Linked DNA regions of uncultured Dysgonomonas sp.. The protein of the gene in region 1 binds, or shares a complex with, the protein of each later gene. Links are inferred from orthologs where the notes say so. Each region holds a gene or a part of one and is shown on either strand. Other genes may lie near its edges. The genes, in order: meaB and scpA.

What was found.
Region 2: the proteins of meaB (region 1) and scpA are in contact, whole or in part, in a crystal structure (PDB 8DPB), measured with the Methylorubrum extorquens proteins. The link is inferred for uncultured Dysgonomonas sp. from one-to-one orthologs. Residues at the interface, in SOR26638.1 of Methylorubrum extorquens: Arg20, Ala21, Ala24, Arg25, Thr28, Ser32, Arg33, Arg34, His37, Thr98, Gly99, Gly100, Ser101, Ile102, Leu103, Lys106, Thr107, Ala110, Ala113, Ile114, Asp115, Arg116, Ala118, Phe119, Ile120, Arg121, Pro122, Pro124; in SOR27001.1 of Methylorubrum extorquens: Glu577, Glu578, Asn579, Asp580, Gly581, Arg582, Arg583, Arg585, His596, Ala604, Ser605, Ala608, Asp609, Gly611, Phe612, Asp613, Val614, Asp615, Ile616, Gly617, Pro618, Leu619, Glu625, Arg628, Gln629, Val631, Glu632, Asn633, Asp634, Glu661.

The regions. Positions count from the first base shown.
Region 1 is NZ_LT599032.1:167,396-178,834, forward strand. What follows is about bases 8,553-11,439. They hold meaB (methylmalonyl Co-A mutase-associated GTPase MeaB), read left to right. Parts: upstream 8,553-9,389; coding sequence 9,390-10,490; downstream 10,491-11,439. Other genes in these bases: QZL88_RS00725 (tetratricopeptide repeat protein), read left to right, coding at 8,553-9,163; QZL88_RS00735 (ROK family protein), read left to right, coding at 10,621-11,439. Outside these bases: QZL88_RS00705 (DUF4105 domain-containing protein), read left to right, coding at 1-66; QZL88_RS00710 (alkaline phosphatase family protein), read left to right, coding at 63-1,652; preprotein translocase subunit SecA, read left to right, coding at 1,702-5,016; gyrA (DNA gyrase subunit A), read left to right, coding at 5,262-7,853; more of QZL88_RS00725, read left to right, coding at 7,877-8,552. UniProt on the Escherichia coli protein: Binds and hydrolyzes GTP. Likely functions as a G-protein chaperone that assists AdoCbl cofactor delivery to the methylmalonyl-CoA mutase (MCM) ScpA and reactivation of the enzyme during catalysis.
Region 2 is NZ_LT599032.1:4,524,383-4,535,897, reverse strand. The notes cover bases 4,564-7,526. They hold scpA (methylmalonyl-CoA mutase), read left to right. Parts: upstream 4,564-4,952; coding sequence 4,953-7,100; downstream 7,101-7,526. Other genes in these bases: QZL88_RS18655 (AbiH family protein), read left to right, coding at 7,234-7,526; mutA (methylmalonyl-CoA mutase small subunit), read left to right, coding at 4,564-4,929. Outside these bases: QZL88_RS18680 (hypothetical protein), read right to left, coding at 1-557; QZL88_RS18675 (hypothetical protein), read right to left, coding at 554-1,099; QZL88_RS18670 (hypothetical protein), read right to left, coding at 1,131-1,820; more of mutA, read left to right, coding at 3,043-4,563; more of QZL88_RS18655, read left to right, coding at 7,527-8,421; QZL88_RS18650 (helix-turn-helix domain-containing protein), read left to right, coding at 8,638-9,498; QZL88_RS18645 (HAD family phosphatase), read left to right, coding at 9,746-10,384; QZL88_RS18640 (DUF2147 domain-containing protein), read left to right, coding at 10,523-10,951; membrane protein insertion efficiency factor YidD, read right to left, coding at 11,029-11,250; rnpA (ribonuclease P protein component), read right to left, coding at 11,247-11,515. UniProt on the Escherichia coli protein: Catalyzes the interconversion of succinyl-CoA and methylmalonyl-CoA. Could be part of a pathway that converts succinate to propionate.

The DNA.
Region 1 (11,439 bases):
ATGAATGTATTGCAACAAAAAAAGTTTAAGAAAAAAGCTGATTATAGCTTACCTAGAGCAAAATGATAAGAATAATAACCTCATTAGTAGCAGTACTGACTATTACATCCATTCAGGCACAGACCACTGTGCGTGAAACACCTAAATTGGTAATAGGCATTACTATCGACCAGTTAAGGGGGGATTATCTCGAACTTTTCCGAAACAATTTTTCAGAAAGAGGATTCAAGCGCCTGTTAAACGAAGGCTTGGTCTACCAGAATATTAAATTCGATTTCCCGTATCTTGACGATGCTTCCGCTATAGCGACCATATATACGGGTGCTATGCCCTTTTATCATGGCATTGTAGGCAACAAAAAATATCTGGCAGCTAAGAATCAGGAAGTATTCACATTTTCCGATCCAGCCTATTTAGGAAACTATACGGATGACAAAGTTTCTCCTTTAGCCCTCAAATCCTCTACTATTACCGATGAATTGAAGCTGGCAACAAAAGGAACTTCCGATGTATATTCGTTTGCCCCGCAAATATCGCAAGCCCTGATTACGGCCGGCCTTAGAGGAAATGCCGCATACTGGGTCGATGACTATACAGGAAAATGGGCATCCAGCACCTATTACAAAAACTTTTACTGGACTGTAGATCAAGAAAATAGAGGCAATTCTGATTTCTCAGTTCAGGCATGGGACATGCGATGGACCCCGCTTTTGAGCATTAGCGATTATAAGGCTTTTCCTTATGTGGAAAACAAGGCCTCTTTTACACATCATACCGGTACTGACAAAGCGACATACTTACTGGCAAAACAGACGCCTGTTGTAAATCAGAATGTGACAACCACAGCTTTGACAGTACTCTCTAAAGCTGAATTAGGAAAACGAACTAGTCCAGATTTTTTATCGCTCACATACTATGCAGGAAGTTACCCGAACGTAAGATCCGACTATTCATACGAAATCCAAGATGTATACATACGCCTTGACCGTGAGATAGAAAAAATTCTGGATGAAGTAGAGAAAACCGTAGGTCTGAAAAATGCATTGATATTTATCTCCTCCACAGGATATTACAATTCGAATGATGTCAGCTACTCTGATGGGCAAAACATCCCTGAAAATAAATTCTATGTCAATCGTTGCGAGGCATTGCTGAACATGTATCTGATGGCCATTTATGGCAGGGACAACAAATGGGTGGACAAAATATACAATGGCCAGGTCTATCTCAACAGGGAATTAATCAAACAAAAACAGATATCGTTACAGGAAATACAAGATAAAGCAGCCGAGTTCGTTTCCGAGTTCACAGGAGTGCAAGAGGTATATACTTCTTATCAGATACAGCACGGACAATGGAATCCTGTAATGGAATATTACAAGAATGGTTATACGAAAGAAACTTCGGGGGACCTCTTTATCGAGTTACAACCGGGGTATAAAATCGTAAACGAACAAGATGCTTCATTTAAAGAAAAACAAATACGGAACAATGCTATTGTCTGTCCTGTTATATTCTTCGGAAATAATATAAAGGCCGAAAGAATAAAAAGGACTATAAAGGCTACAGAGATAGCCCCTACGGTGTCGTACATCATGCGTATACGTTCACCGAATGCAGCGAGGGAAGAAGCCCTATCGGAATTGCTTTAAAATCTTTAAATCTTGAAACATTAAATTTTGAAATAAATAAACTAAATATATGGGATTCGCTGATATTTTATCATCATTATTCGGGAACAAATCTCAACGCGACTTAAAAGAGATTAATCCATACGTAGACCGCATTAAGGCTGTATACCCGTCGATAGAGAAACTCTCTCATGACGAACTACGTGCCAAAACTGCTGAAATCAGGCAACAGGTACAAGACTATGTGGCCACCGAAAAAAATAAGATTGCCGAACTGAAAGCCGGGGTTGAAGCACTGGAAATAGACCAACGCGAAGACGTTTGGGCAGAAGTGGACAAACTGGAAAAAGAAGTTACCGACAAATATGAAGAAGTACTCGAAAAAGTACTTCCTGAAGTATTTTCAATTGTAAAAGAAACCGCTCGCCGCCTCACAGAAAACGAAGAAGTTATTGTGACTGCCACTGAGTTTGACAAGGAACTTGCAGAAACACATGACTTTGTAAGTATAGATGGTGATAAGGCTGTTTATTACAAACGCTGGACTGCCGGAGGAAACGAAATAGTATGGGATATGATCCACTATGATGTACAGCTCTTTGGTGGAGTTGTGCTACATAAGGGTAAAATTGCTGAAATGGCCACGGGGGAAGGTAAAACGCTGGTAGGTACACTGCCTGTATTCCTCAATGCCCTTACCGGAAACGGTGTGCATGTGGTTACGGTGAATGATTATCTGGCAAAACGTGACTCGGAGTGGATGGGACCGATCTATATGTTCAACGGATTGTCTGTTGATTGTATAGATAAGCATCAGCCGAATTCGGAAGGCCGCCGCAAAGCATATCAGGCAGATATCACATTCGGAACGAATAATGAATTCGGCTTTGACTACCTGCGTGATAATATGGCAATTAACCCATCGGACCTTGTGCAACGCAAGCATAATTATGCGATTGTGGACGAGGTTGACTCCGTATTGATCGACGATGCACGTACTCCACTGATTATATCTGGGCCTATTCCCAGAGGGGAACAACAACTGTTCGAGGAATTCCGTCCGCGTGTAGAAATCATTGTTAAAGCGCAAAGGGATCTTTGTACAAAATTATTGGCAGAAGCCAAAGCAAAAATAGCTTCGGAAGATAAAAAAGAACAGGAAGAAGGAAGTTTGCTTTTGTATCGTTCATTCAAGGGACTTCCTAAAAACAAACCACTCATTAAGTTCTTGAGTGAACCGGGAGTTAAATCTTCCATGTTGAAAACCGAAGAGCATTATATGGCAGAGCAAATGCGCAATATGCATATTGTTACTGACGATTTGTACTTCGTTATTGATGAAAAAAACAACAGTATAGAACTCACTGACAAAGGAATAGACTTACTTACCGGTAATTCTGATGACCCATTATTCTTTGTATTGCCGGATATTGGCGCGCTTCTTTCCGATTTAGAAAATCAGTCGCTGACCGATGCCCAGAAAGCTGAAAAGAAAGACGAGTTGATGCAGAGCTACTCTATCAAATCGGAACGGGTACACACCGTAAACCAATTACTTAAAGCATATGCTTTGTTTGAGAAAGACGACGAATACGTTGTTATGGACAACAAAGTAATGATTGTAGATGAGCAAACAGGCCGTATTATGGATGGCCGCCGTTATTCAGACGGTTTGCATCAGGCTATAGAAGCAAAAGAGCGTGTGAAAGTGGAAGCTGCCACACAAACATTTGCAACTATTACCTTACAAAACTATTTCCGTATGTACCACAAGCTTTCGGGTATGACCGGTACGGCGGAGACAGAAGCAGGAGAGTTGTGGAACATCTATAAGCTTGATGTGGTTGTGATCCCTACCAACAGACCAATCGCACGTAAGGATATGAATGACCGCATCTATAAAACGAAGCGTGAAAAATATACTGCAGTCATCCACGAGATAGAAGAGCTTGTAAATCAAGGCCGAGCTGTACTTGTAGGTACTACTTCGGTAGAAATCTCCGAGTTGTTGAGCAAGATGCTCACCATGCGTAAGATCAAGCATAACGTACTGAATGCCAAGTTACACCAGCGTGAAGCAGAAGTTGTAGCCTTGGCCGGACAACCGGGGGCAGTTACCATTGCTACCAATATGGCTGGTCGTGGTACCGACATCAAACTTGCACCAAGTGTAAAAGAAGCTGGAGGATTGGCTATTATAGGTACAGAGAGACACGAATCGCGCCGTGTAGACCGCCAGTTGCGTGGTCGTGCAGGACGTCAGGGAGACCCGGGCTCTTCTGTATTCTACATCTCACTGGAAGACGATTTGATGCGTCTGTTCGCATCGGAACGTATTGCCGGAATGATGGACCGTATGGGCTTTAAAGAAGGCGAAATGCTTGAACATAACATGCTCAGCAAGTCGGTGGAACGTGCACAAAAGAAAGTGGAAGAAAATAACTTCGGTATCCGTAAACGTTTGCTGGAATACGATGATGTGATGAACTCGCAACGTGAAGTTATTTACAAACGTCGTCGCCATGCACTTATGGGCGAACGTATCGGAATCGATATCGTGAATATGTTCTACGACACTGCCGTGAATATAGTAGAGCAATATGCGGACAACCTTGACTACGAAGGATTGAAGATAGACCTGCTGCGCTTGCTTGCTATTGAAGTTCCGTTCGATGAAGCCAGCTTCCGCACGATGAAATCGGATGCAATGGTAGATCAGATATACGATACGGCAGTTCAGAACTTCAAACATAAGATGGACCGTCTGGCTGAAATCGCAAATCCCGTAATCAAACAGGTTTATGAAGAACAAGGCGATAAATTCGAGAACATACTGATTCCTATTACAGACGGAAAACGCGTTTATAATATATCTTGTAATCTGAAAGAAGCATACGACAGCCAGTCGAAAGATATTATCAAATCGTTTGAAAAGGCAATCGTATTGCATACTATAGATGAAGAATGGAAAGAACATCTTCGTGAGATGGATGAACTTCGCCAGTCTGTACAGAATGCAAGTTATGAGCAAAAAGACCCTCTGTTGATCTATAAACTGGAATCATTCAACTTGTTCAAATCTATGCTTAACAGTGTTAATGGTAAAGCCGTAACAATACTGATGCGCGGACAAATACCTGTACGTGAACCGGAACAGGTACGTCAGGCAGCTCCGGAGCAAAAGACAGATTATAGCCGCTATCGTACCGAACGTAACGAGATGGAAGACGGAAACGCTACTCAGGGAGGAGGACAAAGACCGCCGCAACCACAGGGTGCGCCGAAAATAGCACCCGTACATGTAGATAAAAAGCCGGGAAGAAACGAGCCTTGCTATTGTGGAAGTGGTAAAAAATATAAGAATTGTCACGGTAAAAACGAATGATCTCAGTGCACGAGAGAAATGAATTGGCAGGTTATATTTTGAATGCTTGATTTATCTCTCAAACCTGCTAATAATTAAATATAAAAAGCCCGATGAAATTTAGTATTCATCGGGCTTTTTTGGCATATTATATTTTCTTAATACAAAGAAAATTTGTATCTTAGCATGTTTTTTGAACACTAGAAAATACCTCATTTCGGAGGTACTTCACAAATATTTGAGAATAAAAATTTTATCTTAAAATAATGGCAGAAACAGAGGACAGAATTATTAAGATTAACATCGAGGATGAGATGAAATCTGCCTACATTGACTATTCAATGTCGGTAATAGTATCGAGGGCATTACCTGATGTAAGAGACGGATTCAAGCCCGTTCACCGCCGTATCCTTTTTGGTATGAGCGAACTTGGTAACGCATCTAACAAACCACACAAAAAATCCGCCAGAATTGTCGGAGAAGTATTAGGTAAGTATCACCCGCACGGCGATTCATCAGTTTATTTTGCTATGGTGCGTATGGCTCAGGAATGGAGCATGCGTTACCTGCTGGTAGACGGACAAGGTAATATGGGTAGTGTCGATGGTGATATGCCTGCTGCCATGCGTTATACAGAAGCAAGACTTAGCCGTTTGGCCGAAGAAATGCTAAAAGATATAGATAAGGAAACTGTTGATTTTCAGTTAAACTTTGACGATACGCTGAAAGAACCGACCGTTCTTCCTACACGTATTCCGAATTTGCTTATCAATGGAGCATCTGGTATTGCCGTAGGTATGGCTACCAATATGGCTCCGCATAATATGACCGAAGCTATCAACGCCACCATCGCATATATAGAAAATAAGGACATTGATACCGCAGGATTGATGCAACACATTAAAGCCCCTGATTTTCCATCCGGAGGCTTTATCTATGGATATCAGGGTGTTATAGATGCTTTTGAGACAGGCCGTGGACGCGTTATCATGCGTGGCCGTGCCGAAATAGAAGTGGAAGGTAACCATGACAAAATTGTGATTACTGAAATTCCATACCTTGTAAACAAAGCCGAGTTAATCAAGCATATAGCAGATTTAGTCGGTGAGAAACGTCTTGAAGGTATCAGCAATGTCAATGACGAGTCGGACCGTCAGGGAATGCGTATAGTAGTAGATGTAAAACGCGATGCAAATGCGAATGTAGTCCTCAATAAACTATATAAACTGACCGCATTACAATCTTCATTCAGTGTAAATAATATCGCCTTGGTAAAAGGTCGTCCTAAAACGCTGAATTTGAAAGAAATGATAGGGTTCTTCGTTGAACACAGAATTGATGTGGTAACCCGCAGGACTATTTATGAACTGCGCAAAGCCGAAGAACGCGCTCATATATTAGAAGGATTGATTATAGCTTCAGATAATATCGATGAAGTCATAGCCATCATCAGAGCTTCAAAGTCGCCTCAAGAGGCCATAGAAAGCTTGATAGAGCGATTTAATCTATCTGAAATACAAGCCCGTGCTATCGTTGAAATGCGTCTGCGCCAGTTGACAGGACTGGAACAGGACAAGCTTCGCAACGAATATGATGAAATACAGAAGTTAATAGCCTATCTGAATGAGATTCTGGTTAATGAAGAACTTCGTATGAAAGTTATTACGGATGAATTGATCGAAGTAAGGGATAAATATGGTGATGCACGCCGCACAGAAATTGTATATGCATCAGAAGAACTGAATCCAGAAGATTTTTATTCCAATGATGAAATGATCATTACCATTTCTCACCTTGGCTATATCAAACGTACTCCTCTTTCCGAGTTCAGAGCTCAAAACAGAGGTGGAGTAGGAGCAAAAGGCTCGGAAACCCGTGATACTGACTTTATTGAGCACATTTATCCTGCATCTATGCACAATTATATGTTGTTGTTTACACAGAAAGGGAAATGTTACTGGTTGCGTGTATTCGATATACCTGAAGGAACAAAGAATTCGAAAGGACGTGCTATTCAGAATCTGCTGAACATTGATTCAGATGACAAAGTAACAGCATTTGTTCGTGTAAGAGGTTTCAGCGATACCGAATTTATAAACAGTCATTACCTGATTTTCTGTACAAAAGAAGGTGTAATAAAGAAAACAAGTCTTGAGGCCTATTCCCGTCCACGTCAGAATGGTGTGAATGCAATTACTATCCGCGAAGAAGATAGAGTAATTGAAGTACTGATGACTGACGGCGAAAGTGAAATCTTACTTGCTAATCGTAATGGACGCGCCATACGCTTCAATGAAAAAGATGTACGTGTAATGGGTCGTACAGCAACCGGAGTACGCGGTATGCGTTTGGACGAAGACGGACAGGATGAAGTTATCGGTATGTTGGCTATGTCGAAAGAAGCCCAGAAAAACGAAACGATCATGGTGGTTTCGGAACAAGGCTATGGTAAACGTACAAATCTGAATGAAAAAGACGAAGAAGGAAACGAAATACTCGATGAAAACGGCGAAATTGTACCGGTTTACCGTATCACCAGTCGTGGAGGCAAAGGGGTTAAAACTCTTAATATTACAGAGAAAACTGGTAAACTTGTATCTATAAATAGTGTTACCGACGAAAACGATTTAATGATTATTAACAAGTCTGGTATCACTATTCGTCTAAAAGTTTCAGATATTCGCACTATGGGACGTGCTACTCAGGGAGTAAGGCTCATAAATCTGGGAAAAAGAAATGATGAAATCGCATCAATCTGTAAAGTAGAATCTGAATCAGAACCAGATGATATAGAAGAAGTTGACATTCTGGATAATGAAACAGACAATACAAACAATACGGAAATAACTGAGGAATAATTAATTTAAAAATAAATGATTTTATGAAACGTATATTATTAGTAACATCATTATGCTTACTTGCCAGCTTTTCGTTCGCTCAGAAGAAAGCTGTAAAAGATGCTAAATCAGCGATGAAAAACAATGTTCCGGAGGCAAGAGAACTGATTAAACCTGCTCTGACAGATCCGGAAACAGCAAGTGATCCTGAAACATGGAAAATAGCGGGAGACATTGAATACAAAGCTTTCGACGATGAGCGTACATTGGAGATGCAAAAAGAAATAACAGGGAAAGGTGGAAACGAAGAAGCTATGTATGTTGGGCTATACAATATGTATGACCCATATATCAAAGCAGACGAACTGGGCCAGATACCTAATGAAAAAGGACAGGTAAAAAATAAATTCAGAAAAGATATCGTTAAGAATATGAGAGATGGCCACAGATTCTACATCAATGGTGGTGTTTTCTATAACGATAAAAAAGATTTCAAAAAAGCAGCAGACTTCTTTGAAAGATACTGGGAACTACCAACACTTGCAATGTTTGAAGATACTCAAGCAGACTTCAACCTGCAAGATACTACATATCAGACAATTAAATATTATGCAGTAATCAGTTCAATCCAGTCTCAAGACCATCCACGTTCAATAAAACTGTTGAGAAAGCTAATAGCAGAACCATACATTCAAAACAGTACATACAAAGAAAGTGATGTATATGAATTGCTTACAAGTGAGTATCAACAAACAGGTGATAGTGTGGCTTATGTAAGTGCTTTATTGGAAGGTGCTCAGAAATTCCCTAAAAATAAATATTTCACTCCAAATCTGATTAATGAATATATCAGAGGAGGTAAGACTACAGAAGCTATCGCATACCTTGATCAGGCAATCGTGAATGACCCTACAAATACATGCGACCTAATGAGCGTGAAGGCATCTTTATATTCAGAACAAAAAGATTATGCTCAGGCAGAACCTGCATATCAGACTGCCCTGAATGCTGATGCTAACTGCGAAAGAGCATTAGAAGGATTAGGTGTATTATATGTATTACAGGCACAGGATATGAAGGAAAAAGCCGGACAATCTACTAACAGGAAAGAACAGGCTGATATGGACAAACAAACTACAGAATTGTACTCAAAAGCACTGCCATATCTGGAAAAATATCGTGAAATTCTGAAGAGTAAAAATGCTGACAGTTTAGATTTAAGACCAGCATTAATGAAATTACAGAATGTTTATTATAACCTAAGCCTTTTGAATGTAGATAAATCGAAAGAATTAGATGCAATAGATAAAGAACTTAGCGCATTGAACTAAGTTTATAAATAAATACACAAGAAAGCATCTATAGAGATTTCTATAGATGCTTTTTCTTTTATTATCTTCTTGTTTTTTGCTATATTTACAGCTAAATTTAAAGATTAAATTAATCAAGGAATAAGCTCAGATAAAAGTTATATAATTACTATTATGTTTAATTACATCTTTCAAGAATCTCTTATAACTTTACGATATTGACTTATTCATAGCAATAAGCACATACATGGAACATTTCGAAAATGACGAACAATTTCAGGGATTGCGCGTAAATAAAGGTACAGGAGAACAGCCCACAGTTAATCCCTACTTAGATAGCTTCAAAAAATTCAAACGTAAAACATATACCGTATCCGAATATGTTGAAGGTATACTCAAGGGAAACATAAGCATTCTGGGACAAGCTGTTACACTTATAGAAAGTGCAAAGACAGAGCATCAGTCTATAGCACAGGAAGTTATAGAAAAATGTCTACCATATACAGGTAACTCTGTACGTGTGGGGATTACAGGTGTTCCAGGTGCAGGAAAAAGTACCTCTATAGACGCTTTTGGGATGCATATCCTAAAAGAAAATGAAGCCTCCAAAGTGGCAGTATTGGCTATAGACCCATCCAGCGAACTTACTAAAGGAAGTATTTTGGGGGATAAAACCCGCATGGAACGATTATCTATAGAAAAGAGAGCCTTCATCCGCCCCTCCCCTTCTGCTGGCTCACTTGGCGGTGTTGCACGCAAAACGCGGGAAACAATAATTCTTTGCGAAGCTGCCGGATTTGATCGTATTATAGTTGAGACTGTTGGGGTTGGACAATCTGAAACGGCTGTACATTCAATGGTCGACTTCTTCCTATTAATCCAATTAGCCGGAACCGGAGACGAATTACAAGGGATCAAACGCGGAATAATGGAAATGGCAGATGGAATTGTTATTAATAAAGCGGATGGTAATAATATCGAAAAGGCCCGTTTAGCCCAATCTCATTTTCAGAATGCACTACATCTGTTTCCCCTACCCGATTCCGGTTGGCAACCTAAAGTGTTGACATATTCCGGTTATTATGAAATAGGAATCGATGAAGTGTGGAATATGATAGATGAATATATCGATTTTGTTAAAAAGAGTGGTTATTTTGAACATAGACGCAATTCACAGTCCAGATTCTGGATGTATGAAACTATTAACGAACGACTGAAAAGTAATTTTTACAACGATCCGGAGGTACAGAAAGAGTTGATTTTATGTGAAAACCAAGTGTTAAATTCACATATGAGTTCATTTGTTGCAGCTAATAAAGTGTTGGATATATACTTAAAACGCTCATAAATAACCTCTTTTTAACTAAAGGAATGCTTTATTATTCACTTTTAAAGTCCTTATTTTACCACAGAATTGATTATATTTGTACGCATTATCACAAAAATAATTTCATTGTTTAATTAACATAATATAAATCATGGAAAAACCATATGCTATTGGAATCGATATCGGTGGAACTAACTCTGTTTTCGGTATAGTCGACAAGCGCGGCCATATCATAAATCAGGGCTCTATAAAAACAGGTGCTTACAAAGAAATAAACGAATATGTAGACCATTTATCTGCTGGCGTTCAGGAGATAATAGACCAGGTCGGAGGTTCGGGAAATATCAAAGGTATTGGAGTTGGAGCACCGAATGGTAATTTTTTCACCGGTTGTATCGAATTTGCACCAAACCTCCCTTGGAAAGGTGTAATTCCATTGGCTCAAATGCTTACTGACAAATTAAATATACCTGTAGCTCTTACGAATGACGCAAATGCTGCTGCAATTGGGGAAATGACCTATGGTGCAGCACGCGGAATGAAAGATTTCATTGTTATTACACTGGGAACCGGTGTAGGTAGCGGTATCGTGGTAAATGGACAGTTAGTATATGGACATGATGGATTTGCCGGGGAATTAGGTCATACAACAGCTATTCGTGAAGGCCGTATGTGTGGTTGCGGAAAAAAAGGATGTCTCGAAACCTATAGTTCAGCAACTGGTGTTGCCCGTACAGCTAGAGAATACCTGCAAACAAGAAAGGATCCAAGCGTATTGCGTGAATTAGCCATTGATGAAATTACATCAAAAGATGTATACGACGCGGCAGTAAAAGGAGATAAACTGGCTAAAGAAATATTCGAATATACAGGTCAGGTTTTAGGTGAATCATTTGCCGATTTTGTAGCATTCTCCAGTCCTGAAGCAATCATCTTATTTGGAGGCTTAATAAAGGCAGGTAAGCTAATC
Region 2 (11,515 bases), 4.4 Mb from region 1 along the record:
TTTTGATTAGGAAAAGTGTAAACATTTCCACTCTTTGTCGGGGTAACGACCAAAGGCGTTGTTACACCTGCCGGCGCAGAGGTAACAGTAAATGTAAAAGTCCCGCTACCATTAGTAACATTCAGGGCTATAATACCGGTATTACATTCCTGATATGATTTTCGGGAAACATCAGAGTTCAGTGATACTTCCGGCACCTTATAAGTACCTCCGACAACCAGATTGGAAATACTCTTAACGGTACTGTATTCGCTGTCTACTGTACAGAAAGCCCGTACTGTCAATTCATATGTGCCAGGAGGTATATTCCTTAATACATTGTCACTTTGGGGATTGATAGAGAATCCCCCTTCGGAACTTAGTCCGTATTGTACATTAAATATATTGGTAAGATCTCCTCCTAATGTCACCGTAATTTCTCCATTGGACAGACATGTGGAATTCTTGATCTGGGTGCTTACTGTGAAATTAGTATTGCAAGTCTGTGCTCCGGTTTGCAGAGATAAGAGTAAACTTATACACAAACAGGAGAATATATAAATAGTTTGTTTCGTCATAATGTGTCTTTATAAGGTTCGTCTCTAACTAAAATAATAGTGAATGTACCCTCCAGTGTGAAATTATACCGACTATTACCATATATTTCAGGGAAAATAAATGTGGCAGTATTACCTTCTATAGTCAAAGTGTACTGGGGAGACAAAGAATATGACATCGAGAATATATCTTCTTCGGGCTTCCCATTCACATCTCCGTCAGATTCTTTGGCTGGCAATAGCAATCTGCCCTCATCTATTACATTATATTCTTTAAGATTGTTCCATAAAGTGCAAGCAGTCAATTGTCCCGATTGTATATATGCCGACAAAAATACAGGCTGAACAGGGTATGATAATCCATTCATATCCCTCAGGGAAACAGTATCATTAAAAGCACGGGTAAACACCTCTGCTTTTGTTTCATGGTTGCGAACACTTATTGCGGCACTACGGAAAGAATAGCTTCCGTTTGTTTCCTGCTTAGCATTCTTAGCCACAGTGGTTTGTGTATATGCAGAAATTGTACACAAACAAAATATTGCGATATAAAATATTCTCATAATTACTAATCTTTATTATTACAAACAGTTGTCATTTAACTTTAAAAACAATGTTCATAAACGTTTTTTCGGAATAAGTAAATTGTGTGAACAATTTATATTTCAAAACTCCGACATTGCTCAATGTAACATTTTGAAAAACCGTATTATCATAATAGGTAATGAAGTATTCCAAAGCATCGCTCGTCAATACAGGCAAAGTAGTTGCTCCTACGCCTTTGACAGAGGATGTCGACTTTGTCAGTCCAAACTGCTCTATATAAAGTTCATGCAAATTAACAGTGAATTCCTGTGTTCCTGAGTTATAAGAGGGATCTGCCGTATCTGTAGGCAGGACAATCGAAGGCATATAAAAAAACTTAGGTGTCACGGATGATACTTCCGGAAAGAGTTTTACCCATTTATTTCCGTCATTATAATAATGGCCGGGGGTCACATCGCCAGCTGTAGCAGTATTATAAACAGTCATACCAGCCACATGAGCAGATAATGGGCTAGCCAATGCTGTTGAGGACAGCGATACACGAGGCAATAAAAGTCCCTTACTGGATGTTCCTGTGCTGGTTTCTGTAAGATCCAATAAAGCGTCTGCATTAGGTATTTCTCCCGAACCAATTGTAACCTGAGCTTGTGTAATTTGGCAAAAACATATTACTAGACACAGTAATAGCAGTCTGTTTAAAGTTGTACCTTTCTTCATAAAAATAGTTATTTGTTTCATTTTGTGTTATGTTTACGATATAGTATCTAATGTATCTCTTATAAATATTTATTTGTAAAAAAACCCGGTGCAGTAAGAATATCAAGTGGTAAAGACCTTGCACCAGCTACTTTCACAAGCAACGTGGAATGCAGCGAAGACAATATATTTAAAGACATAGACCATTGATAGTAAATGCTATAAAATGCATCTACAAAAAATCTCTTTCCACACCGGATTAATTGATATATTTTTGAAAAATAAAAACTTGTCATTAAAAGTAGGACGGATTTGTAAATATAAATTTTGTTGGTTATATTGAGACGGGATAAATGCGCATAAGAAGACGTATAATACCTGCCAGATTGTAATAATTGGTAAGTAATATAAAATGAATTGAGGAAGTTTAAAGATATGCGTGTTTCATCTCTCTCTCTCTCTCTCTCTCTCTCTCTCTCTCTCTCTCTCTCTCTCTCTCTCTCTCTCTCTCTCTCTCTCTAATAAAATAGGTGTAACTCCCAAATTATTAGAAGAAAAAATACTAAATAAACTGAGTTTATTTATAAAGCTAATGTGTGCTAAATGAAGTTTGAACATACCCAAAGGGTCGTAAAATGAATTTGTCTATTTATCTTATTTATCTCTTAGCAAAGATATGTGCTCTATAGCAAAACTAATGTATACATTTGTGTCATAAGCAAAATATTATTGGCAGCACTAATATCACAAAGCCCAATGGTATATACAAAATATGACACACTTTTTACCAATCATAAAAAAAAGACAACGATAAATATCCAACACTGCATAAATAAAACTTTTTATGACATTCTCATACAGGCTAAAGTATTTAAATCAGGACAAGATCATATTTTTCCCAAAGCAATCTATTAGTATCACATTTCTTTGATTATTCTATAATAAAGTTCACTACATACTCGTTTAACTTTCTCATTTATTGCATCCTGAAACGAAGCCAATCTAATCTAGCATTGACACTTTAACACCTCTTTTAACCAATTACACCAATTTATACATTGCTCGTTAGATTTTTTAGCCTTTAAAACTTTACTAACCAAACAAAATACTTTACTTTTGTACTGCATTTTTAAAAAGTATAACTATTTGAATGTAAGCACATATAAATATTATTTATACGAACATAGATAAGCAACATATAATCAACTAAGAATCAACACGATTACAATAAAACCTATATACATTTAAACAATAAAAATTAATCATGGCTAATCAAAAAGAAAAGCTTTTCTCAGACTTTCCACCGGTATCTACCGAAGAGTGGATGGCTAAGATTACGGCTGACCTGAAAGGGGCCGACTTTGAGAAAAAACTTGTTTGGAGAACAAATGAAGGGTTCAACGTAAACCCGTTCTACAGAAGTGAGAATACAGTAGGCTTGGAAACAACCGATTCTCTTCCGGGTGAGTTTCCATATGTACGTGGTACCAAGAAAGACAATGACTGGTATACACGTCAGGATATCTGCGTTAATGATTTCAAGGCTGCCAATGCAAAAGCTCTTGACGTATTAAACAAAGGTATTACATCACTAGGCTTCTCTATCGATGGGGATGATGTAAGTGCTGAAAACATCAAGACTCTTTTGAAAGACATCTTACCCGAAGCTGTAGAACTTAATTTCAGTACATGTTATCGTAAATCGCTCGAATTGACTAAAATTCTTGTAGAATACTACAAAGAATCGGGCGCAGATCTACTGAAATGTTTTGGTTCGGTAAATTACGATCCATTCAAACCACTTTTGAAAAAAGGTCGTGATGCTGAAGGATGGGTCGAAAAAGCTGCTGAAATAGTAAAAGTTGCTGCCTCACTCCCTCGTTTCCGTGTATTAGCCGTAAATGCACATGCTACAAATGATGGTGGTGCATACATCTATCAGGAACTCGGATATGCATTGGCTAATGGTAACCAAATCTTAAGCGCTCTTGTTGAGGCTGGCTTGGATGCTACATTAGTAGCGAAGAAGATTAAATTCAACTTCGGTATCGGAGGAAACTATTTCATGGAAATAGCAAAATTCCGTGCTGCACGCTGGTTGTGGGCAGAAATAGTTGATGCTTACAAACCTATATGCAACCATGACTGCCCTAACAAAGCGGAAGATGGTACTTGTCGCTGTGCTGCAAAAATATATGCACATGCACAAACATCTACTTTCAACAAGACAGTATATGATGCGCATGTAAACCTGCTTCGTACGCAAACAGAAGCTATGTCTGCGACTATTGCAGGGGTTAATTCACTCACAGTACGTCCATTCGATGAAACATATAAAACATCGGATGATTTCTCTGAAAGAATTGCCCGCAATCAACAGTTATTATTGAAAGAAGAATGCCACTTTGATAAAATCACTGATCCGTCTTCAGGTTCATATTATATAGAAAACCTTACTAAGTCTATCGCAGAACAGGCTTGGAAACTATTCCTTGAAACAGACGAAAAAGGATTCTATGAAGCATTGAAGGCCGGAACAGTACAAACTGCGGTGAAAGCATCAGCCGATGCTCGCTTCAAAGGTTTGGCTACCCGTCGTGAGATACTATTGGGAACCAACCAGTTCCCTAATTTCACAGAAAAAGCAGAGAGCAAAATTGTGGAAAAAGAAAGCCACGACTGCGGTTGCTCTAAAGACGCTCCATATCTGGCATTGCCTACCGATCGTCTGGCAACTGCTTTTGAAAGTATGCGTTTAGCTACCGAAAAACATGGCGCACCTACTGTGTTTATGCTTACTATCGGTAATCTGGGTATGCGCCTTGCACGTGCTCAGTTCTCCAGTAACTTCTTCGCTTGTGCCGGTTACAAGGTAATTGACAACTTAGGTTTCGAAACTGTTGAAGCCGGAGTAAAAGCCGCTCGCGAAAAGAAAGCCGACATTATCGTACTTTGTTCCAGTGATGACGAATATGCAACACTTGCACCTGAAGCTCATAAGCTAATTGCAGGTAAAGAGCATTTCGTAGTAGCAGGAGCTCCTGCTTGCATGGATGAACTGAAAGCTCAGGGAATAGAACACTTCGTTAACGTGAAGAGCAACGTCCTTGAAACACTAAGAATGTTCAATGCTAAACTGGGAATCAATTAAGTAAGTAGCTAAAATTAAAAAAAATGAAACCAAATTTTAAAGATATAAACATTAACAAAGCAGGTTTTGCAGCTACAGATGCTACAAAATGGGCTGCAGATAATGGTATAGAAGCTAACTGGATGACTCCTGAGTTAATCCCGGTTAAGCCTGTTTATACAAAAGAAGACCTTGAAGGCATGGAGCATCTCAACTATGCTTCGGGACTTCCTCCATTCCTACGTGGACCATACTCCGGTATGTACGCTATGCGTCCCTGGACAATCCGTCAGTACGCAGGATTCTCTACTGCTGCCGAATCGAATGCATTTTACCGTCGTAACCTTGCATCAGGCCAGAAAGGTCTGTCCGTAGCATTTGACCTTGCTACTCACCGTGGATACGATGCCGACCACCCTCGTGTAGTTGGTGACGTGGGTAAAGCCGGTGTATCTATCTGTTCGGTAGAAGATATGAAAGTACTGTTCGATGGTATTCCATTGAACCAGATGTCCGTTTCGATGACAATGAACGGTGCCGTGCTTCCTGTACTTGCATTCTATATCAATGCAGGTCTTGAACAAGGCGCTAAACTGGAAGAAATGGCCGGAACAATCCAGAATGATATCCTAAAAGAATTTATGGTGCGTAATACATATATCTATCCACCTGAATTCTCAATGAAAATCATTGCTGATATCTTCGAATATACATCACAGAAGATGCCTAAGTTCAACTCAATCTCAATCTCGGGTTACCACATGCAGGAAGCCGGGGCAACAGCAGATATCGAGTTGGCTTATACACTGGCCGACGGTATGGAATACCTGAAAGCAGGTATCGAAGCAGGTATCGATGTAGACGCATTTGCTCCACGTTTATCATTCTTCTGGGCTATCGGAATGAATCACTTCATGGAAATAGCTAAGATGCGTGCCGGACGTCTGTTGTGGGCAAAAATAGTGAAGAGCTTCGGTGCTAAGAACCCGAAATCACTTGCACTTCGTACCCACTCCCAAACATCGGGATGGTCGCTGACAGAACAAGACCCTTTCAACAACGTAGGCCGTACATGTATCGAGGCTATGGCTTCTGCTCTTGGTCACACTCAGTCATTACATACCAATGCGCTGGATGAAGCCATTGCATTACCAACTGACTTCTCTGCACGTATCGCGCGTAATACTCAGATATATATTCAGGAAGAAACATATATCACTAAGGAAATCGACCCTTGGGCTGGTTCTTATTATGTGGAAACACTTACTAACGAACTTGTACACAAAGCTTGGGATCTGATTCAGGAAGTACAAAAACTTGGAGGTATGGCTAAAGCTATCGAAACAGGCCTTCCTAAAATGCGTATCGAAGAAGCTGCAGCCCGTACTCAGGCAAGAATCGACTCAGGTAGCCAGACTATCATCGGTATCAATAAATACCGTTTGGAGAAAGAAGACCCAATCGATATTCTTGATGTGGACAATACAGAGGTTCGCCGTCAGCAAATCGAGCGTTTGAACGATCTGAAAGCGAAACGAGACAATGAAGCGGTTAAGAAAGCTCTTGCTGCAATCACTGAATGTGTAAAAACAAAGAAAGGCAACCTATTGGAACTTGCAGTTGAAGCTGCTCGTCTTCGTGCAACATTGGGAGAAATATCCGATGCTTGTGAAGAAGTGGTAGGCCGCTATAAAGCAATAATCAGAACAATTTCAGGCGTGTATTCATCAGAAAGTAAAAAAGACCCTACTTTCCACGAAGCTCAGAAGCTTGTGGAAGAGTTTTCTAAGAAAGAAGGTCGTCAACCTCGTATTATGGTTGCCAAGATGGGACAGGACGGACACGACCGTGGTGCTAAAGTTGTAGCAACAGGTTATGCCGACTGTGGATTCGATGTGGATATGGGGCCATTGTTCCAGACTCCGGAAGAAGCTGCCCGTCAGGCTGTGGAAAACGACGTGAACGTACTTGGAGTTTCTTCTCTTGCTGCCGGTCACAAAACACTTGTGCCTCAGGTTATAGCTGAGTTGAAAAAACTTGGCCGTGAGGATATCATCGTCATTGCAGGTGGTGTAATACCAGCTCAAGATTATGACTTTTTATACAAATCGGGTGTTGCTGCCATCTTTGGCCCTGGTACTTCGGTAACTAAGGCTGCTGTGCAGATAATGGAGATATTGCTGGCTGAGTAATTCCAGTCGGAAAAGATAGTATCAAAAACTCCTGCTCATATTTGAGCGGGAGTTTTTTGTTTATAACTTTTTGTATTAGAACTGATAATAAGAAAAAGAAAGAGGTATTTTTGTTAAAACAGAAGAACACGTTATGAATAGAATAATTCTTATTGGTAATGGATTTGACTTGGCTCATGGATTGAAGACAAGTTATAGGGATTTTATTGATGATTATTGGAGAGACTTTATATCGAAAGTATATAATGATGCGATTTTCGAATCATATGAAGATGGATTAGTCAAATTTGATGCTAAAGGTTATCAATATAATACTGGAACAGGAGACAAAGAACCTGTTATTTATTTAGAAGAAGGAGAGAAACTAGATTCATATCAGGATATCAAATCACTAATTGCTGAATTCTATGATATGACCGATGATTATTATAGTTTAGATATTAGCATATCTTGTATAAATAAATTCTTTGAACAAATATCCGAGCATGTGGCTGATATAAATTGGGCGGGTATTGAACATGAATATTATGAAAGACTAAGAAAATGCAAAAATCATAAAGAGGCTGAGGTTTTAAATAAAGAACTAAAGCAAATAGAGAGATTACTTGAGGAATATTTAACAAAGGTCTGTAAACAGGACGTTAAAATGAATCAATCTATCAAGGATGCCATTATGCAACCTCCGATAAATAATGAAATAGCATTTTCAAAGAAAGAGATGTTAATTAGGGAGATTTATGCGGCATCATTGCTAAGCACTAATCATCCAAATATACTGGTGAAAAGATATGTGAAAGAAAATAATAAGTACTTAAATAATATAAAAATCAAAAAAACTCTATTTTTAAATTTCAATTACACACAAACGCCCAATCTATATCACGCACCAATGTTTGAAAATCATATCCACATTCACGGCGAACTCAACAACCCTAAAAACCCCATAATCTTCGGCTACGGAGACGAGCTCGCCGAAGACTATAAGCAAATAGAAAACCTGAATGATAACGAATATCTCAAAAACGTAAAGTCTATCCGTTACCTCGAAACAGATAATTACAGAAAGATGCTAAGTTTTATAGAATCTGAACCATATCAGATATTTGTTATGGGACATTCGTGCGGAAATTCAGACAGGACATTATTAAATACCTTATTCGAGCATGAAAACTGCGTATCAATAAAACCTTTTTATCATCTTCGTGAAGACGGCACAGATAATTACAATGAAATAGTCCAAAACATCTCCCGCAACTTCACCAACAAAGCCGCTATGCGCGAACGTGTAGTAAACAAAACCTATTGTGAACCACTAACCTAAATACCCTTCTACCCAAAGAAGAATAATATACTCATTTACAAATAATTAAAATCAAAACCACCATCCTTCCATCTTCCTCTAAACAAGTTGGCTTTCATCTGTGTTTACTCATTATGATACCAGATTTCCGCAATATTACACCAAATATCCACAAATCCGGTAATATAAAAAATGATATTATATATTTGCACGCAGAAAAGACAATAGACATAGACAATGAAGGATGTAATAGAGAATATTCCGTCTTTAGAAGCAGATTTTAAAATATTCAGAGATGCCGGGCATATGCCTGTCACTTCTCATCAATCTTCCATTCAGTTTGGAATTGTTGCTTTTTGTACTAAAGGAAGTGCGGAGATAACAGTATATACAAAGAAGTATCGTCTGGCAGAGAATGAGCTTGTTATACTCTTACCTTGTCAGTTAGTGGCTATTAATGAAATAAGCAAAGATTTTACAGTAAATTATTTCATTATTTCACAGGCGCTTTTCAATGACACATTAAGTGGAATCTGCCGCTTCTCTCCCCTATTTTTCATTTATATGAGAAATAAACTTCATTATGAACTAAAGGGAGCAGAAATAGATAAATTTATGGAGTATTTCAATGTACTTTATAAAAGAGCCGAGTCAAAAGATTTTCTATTTCGCAGGGAATACATAATTAGTCTGTTGAGGCTGCTTTATCTCGACTTATACAATAATTATAAGACAGATTTACTGTCGGGTATTTCAAAGATGGATGCCAGAAAAGAAGAACTGGCGTACGACTATTTCATGCTGGTAATGAAACATTATAAAGAATATAAAGATGTGGCATTCTATGCCGAAAAGCTTTGTATTACACCCAAATATCTCACATCGGTAATAAAAGATGTAAGTGGCAGGCCGGCTAAGGATTGGATCTCGGAATACGTGGTATTGGATATAAAGTCATATTTAAAAAATTCAACACTAAATATCCAGCAGATAGCATCCGAAACCAGATTTTCCAATCAGGCTTCGCTGGGCAGATTCTTCAAACAGCATACCGGAATGACCCCTTCCGCATACCGGGCAGGCAGGCAGGAATTATAAAAGATTATTTATGCTGATAAGATAGTTGAGAAAACATCCCAATATATACAACCAGATCAGGTTGGAAGTGTAGTTTTGTAAAGTTTGTGTAAAAATAGATCCTGTGAGTCGTGAGATTCGCAGGGTTTTTCTTATATCCATCAATAGGTTTCAAACCAATCGTCTGAAAATATTAAATCAGTCAATAAACTTACTGAATCAGTAATCTGTTCTATTATAATAGTATTTACCCATAAATCATAACCAGATGAAAGATCAATTTTGTGTATTATTCGGACTTGATGGAGTACTGATAGACAGCGAATCCCAAAATAAAATCATATGGAAATACATCGCCGATAAATACGGCTCGGAAACGGCAAATATGGAACAAGCGGTAAATGGGAAAAGCCTGCATGATATTCTTTCTAAATACTTCTCTCACCTTTCCGAAGAAGAGAAGCACAAGTTGGTAAATGAACTGAAAGCACACGAAGCCAATTTGAGAGTTCACGAGATAAAAGGTCTCAAACACTTCATTGAAGACCTGAAAAAGAATGGCATTAAAATGGGGCTGGTAACGAACTCCAGCCAGACTAAATTAGATAATGTATTTAAGCAAACCGATCTGAATAGTACAATGGATACAATTGTTTCTATCGAAAACCTATCCAAATTCAAATCTTCAATATCCGGCTTTGAGTTGGCCGCCAAGGAATTAGGTTTTGAGCCAAAAGATTGTTTCGTATTTGAGAGTTCATTAAGTGCTATAGAGACAGCTCATCTGAATGGCATGAAAGTGATAGCCCTGAAAGGTACTCTCCCTAAAGAGGCATTATTACATACTACGATAAAGATTATCTCTGATTTCACTGAAATCTCCTTAGAAGAACTAAGGAAGCTATAAACAACTGGCTATCAACAATAATAAATTTTGAATTCTTATATTCTATAAAGAATTTGAATTTTAATAGTTTCAAAAGAAACTATTTATATTATTTTCATTACTTTCGTGACCGAATAACAACTTTAAATAAATAAAAAGATGAAATTGAAATTTATATTATTAGCCGGGCTATTTATCTCCATACTATCAGCCAACGCACAAAGTGTTACAGGCAAATGGAAAACATTCGATGACGAAACCAAAGAAGCAAAATCGATAGTTGAAATAACTGAGCGGGACGGTAAAATATACGGTAAAGTAATTGAAATACTCAACCCTGCAAAGAAGAATATAAAATGTACAAACTGCTCCGGAACCGATAAGGATAAGCCCGTTTTAGGTCTGGAAATCCTGAAAGGTTTATCGAAAGACGGAAAGGAATACAGTGATGGAAAGATTCTTGATCCGTCGAATGGAAAGCTTTATAAATGTATTGTCTCTCTTGATGGAAACGATAAGCTAAAAGTTCGTGGCTATGTGGGTATTTCGGCTTTCGGACGTACACAAAACTGGGTAAGGGTAAAGTAGTAAGCCGTAAGAAATAAATCATTATCATAAACAAATATTAGAAAGAGGACGGATGTTTATTCGTTCTCTTCTCATATTTAGGGTACAGGGTCATAACCATGACCACCCCAGGGATTGCATCGTGCAATTCGCTTTACAGCCAACCAAAACCCTTTGAGGGGCCCGTATTTCTTTATAGCCTGTATAGCATACTCTGAGCAGGTAGGCGTATAACGGCACGACGGTGGAAGCATCGGGGATATGCTGTATTTGTAGAAATAGACCGGAAACAGGAGAATCCATGATAGCATTTTTTTCATTGCTTACCTCCTTTCAACCTTTCAGATAATACAGTTATTGTCTTCAATATCGCTTTCTCTATTTCAGTATACACAGGCAGTTCATTTTTAAGATATAGAAAGGCAATGTCCATCCGCTTATCTCCAGAGCGTAATAAATCCTGATATGCTCCTTTATTCAATCTGAAAGCCTCTTTCACCAAACGTTTTACCCGATTACGTTTTACAGCTCTTTTAAATTTCTTCTTAGATACACTGACCAGAATAGAAGCAATTTGCTTTTCAC